One region of the Halalkalibacter krulwichiae genome, then DNA from elsewhere that is predicted to be linked to it. Evidence: a T-box and tRNA genes for the amino acid it is inferred to sense, from the RefSeq annotation. Region 1 holds a T-box; the other holds one or more tRNA genes.
The links. A T-box is a leader RNA that pairs with one kind of tRNA and senses whether it is charged. The one in region 1 lies ahead of leuS (leucine--tRNA ligase), so its partner is inferred to be a tRNA-Leu.
Positions count from the first base shown of each region.

Region 2: it has a tRNA-Leu gene. The T-box ahead of leuS (leucine--tRNA ligase) is inferred to sense a tRNA for this amino acid. The anticodon was not compared.

Region 1 covers NZ_CP020814.1:3,492,397-3,494,783, forward strand. The annotation lists gene leuS (leucine--tRNA ligase) at 1-1,040, opposite strand, end outside; T-box leader at 1,148-1,359, opposite strand; gene BkAM31D_RS17575 (MDR family MFS transporter) at 1,377-2,387, opposite strand, start outside.
Region 2 covers NZ_CP020814.1:4,291,646-4,294,032, reverse strand. The annotation lists tRNA gene BkAM31D_RS21755 (tRNA-Glu) at 1-67, shown strand, start outside; tRNA gene BkAM31D_RS21750 (tRNA-Val) at 77-152, shown strand; tRNA gene BkAM31D_RS21745 (tRNA-Met) at 195-268, shown strand; tRNA gene BkAM31D_RS21740 (tRNA-Asp) at 278-354, shown strand; tRNA gene BkAM31D_RS21735 (tRNA-Phe) at 368-443, shown strand; tRNA gene BkAM31D_RS21730 (tRNA-Lys) at 681-756, shown strand; tRNA gene BkAM31D_RS21725 (tRNA-Leu) at 790-871, shown strand; gene BkAM31D_RS21720 (DUF4064 domain-containing protein) at 1,004-1,456, shown strand; gene BkAM31D_RS21715 (GNAT family N-acetyltransferase) at 1,631-2,122, shown strand; gene BkAM31D_RS21710 (ATP-binding protein) at 2,187-2,387, opposite strand, start outside.

The sequences.
Region 1 (2,387 bases):
TAGTCACGCTCATCATGTGCTGGAACCGCCATTATGGCACCAGTACCATAGCTAACTAACACATAGTCAGCAATCCAAATCGGAATACGCTCACCATTAACAGGATTAATCGCAAACGCACCTGTAAATACACCTGTTTTTTCCTTTGAAAGCTCCGTACGCTCTAGATCACTTTTCGCCGCTACTTTTGCTTTGTATGACTCAACGTCCACTTTTTGTTGAGCCGTTGTAATTACATCAACAAGTTTATGTTCAGGTGCTAAAACCATATATGTTGCACCAAAAAGGGTATCTGGACGCGTTGTAAACACTTCTACTGTTTCACTTTCATGACCATCAACGTTGAATGTCACTTCTGCTCCTTCAGAACGCCCAATCCAATTTCGCTGCATGTCTTTAATGCTTTCTGGCCAGTCTAACTCTTCTAAGTCTTCTAGTAAGCGATCTGCATAGGCAGTGATTTTCAGCATCCATTGTTTCATTGGACGACGTTCAACTGGATGCCCACCACGTTCACTCTTACCATCGATTACTTCTTCGTTTGCCAATACAGTCCCAAGTGCAGGGCACCAGTTTACTGCTACTTCATCAATATAAGCAAGGCCTTTTTCATGAAGTTTAGTGAAAATCCACTGAGTCCACTTGTAGTAGCTTGGATCTGTCGTGTTCACTTCTCGGTCCCAATCATAAGAAAAGCCAAGCGATTTAATTTGACGACGGAACGTGTTGATGTTCTTTTCCGTAAACTCGGCTGGGTCATTCCCTGTATCAAGAGCATATTGCTCGGCAGGTAACCCAAAAGCATCCCACCCCATTGGATGCAAGACATTGTACCCTTGCATTCTCTTCATACGAGATAAGATATCTGTCGCGGTATATCCTTCAGGATGTCCGACATGTAGTCCTGCCCCAGAAGGGTAAGGGAACATATCGAGCGCATAGAATTTCGGCTTGTTCTCGTCTTCACTCGTACGGAATGTCTTATTTTCTTCCCAATATTGTTGCCACTTTTTTTCAATTTGTTCGTGTGAAAATGACATTTTTTCATCCTCCTATTATAACCGTTGTTCAAATGGTGAAAATTTTGAGCTGTTAATGAAAGTAATATATTTATAAAACAAAAAAACCCCCATCTCTAACAAGATTTGTTAGGGACGAGAGTTTTGTTATACTTCCCGCGGTACCACCCACATTAATGATTACATCATTCGCTCTTCACGTGTAACGTCCGTGACCCGTTGAAAGTTTCCTTTCAAAAACTCCAAGGCGAGTTCATCATACTTGTTCGACTGACTTGCACCATCCGTCAGCTCTCTAAATTCCCAAAATATGACTACTACTCCTTTTCTACGTCAACATATGAACTTACTGTTATTTTAGGCATTCAAGCTGTCACTGTCAAGCAGACTCGCAGCCTCTTTCTTCTGTTGCTTAATCGCGTTTTGTTTTTTTAATGGTAGATCATAAATGGAAATTACCCCAATCGCGACAATAAATAATAGAAGAAGCAACCAAATCAGAACAGAAATCGAGTAAAAGTCAACCATTAATCCACCGATTAAAGGTCCAACCATTCTTCCACCTGTTGCAACACTATTGACAATTCCTTGATAATAGCCTTCCTTGTTTTTCGGTGCTAGTTTACTAGCAATCGTTGGTACTGCAGGCCAAACAAACATTTCTCCAATCGTTAGAATGATCATTGCAACTAAAAACATCGTAAATATATCTGCTTGCAGCAGAACGGCATACGAGATCATAAAAATCAATACTCCGACAATCATTTGCTGCTTTAATGTCCGCACCCACTTACGAATGGCGTATGCAATAATCGGCTGGGCAAAGACAATCATTAAGCCATTGATTGTCCATAATAAACTATAATATTGTAATGAGATCCCTAGTGATTGAGTATGAACGGAAATATTGGCTTGCCATTGTGTATAGGCAATCCAGCAAATAAAAAAGGCTATCGATACTAAACCGAGAGCATGAATTTGGTAATTGCTTTTAATTGGTCTTTTCTGCTCAAATACATTTGAGACAGTTGAATGAACAGCTTTACTGCCAATCGATCTAAAGAACATGGCAACAAATAGTAATAAGAAAGCATACATGACGGCATTTGCAGTAAATACGGCTGTTAATTGGACAGATGCAACAACTCCCACAAGAGCTGTTCCAACGGCAACCCCGACATTCTGAGCAACATACATTGCATTAAATGGCTTTCTTCCACCTTCTGGCCAAAGGCTCCCTGCAAGAGCATACATAGCCGGGAACAACACCCCCGTTCCAAACCCTAATCCTATTAATAACACCATATAAAAATAATAACTGTGATAAAAAATTAAAATAAAAGCACTAATAACTGTTACGATTAGACC
Region 2 (2,387 bases), 800 kb from region 1:
GGTCAAGCGGTTAAGACACCGCCCTTTCACGGCGGTAACACGGGTTCGAATCCCGTACGGGTCACCATAATATGTTGGAGGATTAGCTCAGCTGGGAGAGCACCTGCCTTACAAGCAGGGGGTCGGCGGTTCGATCCCGTCATCCTCCACCATAGAATTTTTAGGAAACACATCATTCGATTACTTTATAACGACGCGGGGTGGAGCAGTCTGGTAGCTCGTCGGGCTCATAACCCGAAGGTCGGTGGTTCAAATCCGCCTCCCGCAATACCATTTTGGTCCGGTAGTTCAGTTGGTTAGAATGCCTGCCTGTCACGCAGGAGGTCGCGGGTTCGAGTCCCGTCCGGACCGCCATTTTTTATATTTAGGCTCAGTAGCTCAGTTGGTAGAGCAATGGACTGAAAATCCATGTGTCGGCGGTTCGATTCCGTCCTGAGCCACCATTTTTTGTAGTGAGCCGAATAAACTTACGAGCGTAACATCGTCCGTAAGCTACATGAAATACTTCATCGTAATATCTACGAGCCATTAGCTCAGTTACGAGCGTTACATCCTGAAATACTTCGAGTTGTTCCGACACAGCAGGCTGCGAAGCCGATCTAGTAGAGGAAGGAACAGGGGAGACGACAGAGCGTAACATCGTCCGTAAGCTACATGAAATACTTCATCGTAATATCTACGAGCCATTAGCTCAGTTGGTAGAGCATCTGACTTTTAATCAGAGGGTCGAAGGTTCGAGTCCTTCATGGCTCACCATTTTAGGTATTTTTTAAAAAATACCATTTATACGCGGGTGTGGCGGAATTGGCAGACGCGCTAGACTTAGGATCTAGTGTCTTATGACGTGGGGGTTCGACTCCCTTCACCCGCATTCCAAAGCAAAGGCTTTTCTAGAAGATGCATTCTTCTAGAAAAGCCTTTTTTGTTTTGTTGTTAATAATTGGAACTTTTTGTGTAACCGTTACGTATAAAAAAGAAAATCTTTCTGACTAAGGAGATGGTTATGAACAATTTCCGGATGAAACGAGTCTTTCTATTGTCTCTGACTTCATTGCTCATCCTCTTCGTTGCTCTTTTCTATATATCACTAAGCGGACCTCTAGAAAAAAGTAGTCTAGCCCAAACAATGTTGATTGAATTGTACAAGAAAGATCCTAAAGTTCAGAGAGACACGGCTAGTGGAACTCTAAAAATGTCACCAGAACAATTTGCTTATGAGACATTGTCCTTTCTAAACAACTATAAGCATTTGCCAATAAGTGCACTAGCCTTCTCAGCTTTTTTACATGTGGTGAGCTTAATTGTTATGAGCAGGAATAAGAATATTTCAGGTAGTTTGTTTATGTGTGCTGCCATTCTATCCTCTTTCCTTATCATTCCAGCACTTTTACAAGTTTACTTAGGATATCTCCTATTAAAAAAAGACACATCACCCATCACAGCGGCTAAGAGTTGATATTCATGATAACTAGTATACTTAGCGGTACGTATTCGAAAAAACGGTCTACAACTCGATCGATTTTAACGGTACTGCTATGGAATAAAGCAGTGCTTTTTTATTGAAATCTTTGGCTTGTATCATGTAAAATAGACACTTGTTATTTTAGTATAATGAATGGCGGTGTAATAGATGAACAGCAAGCCTGTTGTAAAAGAGTATATACATGAGTATCAAGATCAAGTCGTCCAGTTGATTCTTGATATTCAACAAAAAGAATATAATATTGCGATTACAAAAAATGATCAACCAGACTTATTTACAATTGAGGAATTTTACCGACAAGGGAACGGCAATTTCTGGGTTGCTTTATACGAAAATCGTGTAGTTGGCACGATCAGCCTTTTAGATATAGGGGAGAATCAAGTTGCCTTAAGGAAGGTATTTGTCGATAAACACTTTCGTGGTCCGATTTATCAAACGGCAAACCTTTTGTTAGAAACGGTAATGAACTGGTCAAGAGAGAGGAACGTTGGTGCGATTATACTAGGGACGACACCACAATTTAAAGCAGCGCACCGGTTTTATGAGAAGAATGGGTTTATTTCAATCGATCAAGCAGATTTACCTGAGAGTTTTCCAATATTAAAAGTTGATAAAAAGTTTTATAAGTATGTATTTTAGTTGAGTAATAAATGGGAGTGTCTCAAAAGGCTTGGTTAGTCTTTTTGAGACACTCCCAACTTTGTCAATGCACGGTTTGTAGGGTAATCGTAAAGGTTGTTCCTACTCCCACTTCGCTTTCTACATCAATGGTTCCTTCATGGTTTTCAATGATCTGATAGCAGATCATTAGGCCAATACCCGTTCCTTTTTCCTTCGTCGTGTAGAAGGGCTCACCTATTTTTGCAAGGACTTCTTGAGAGATTCCCGTTCCTTCATCAATGAC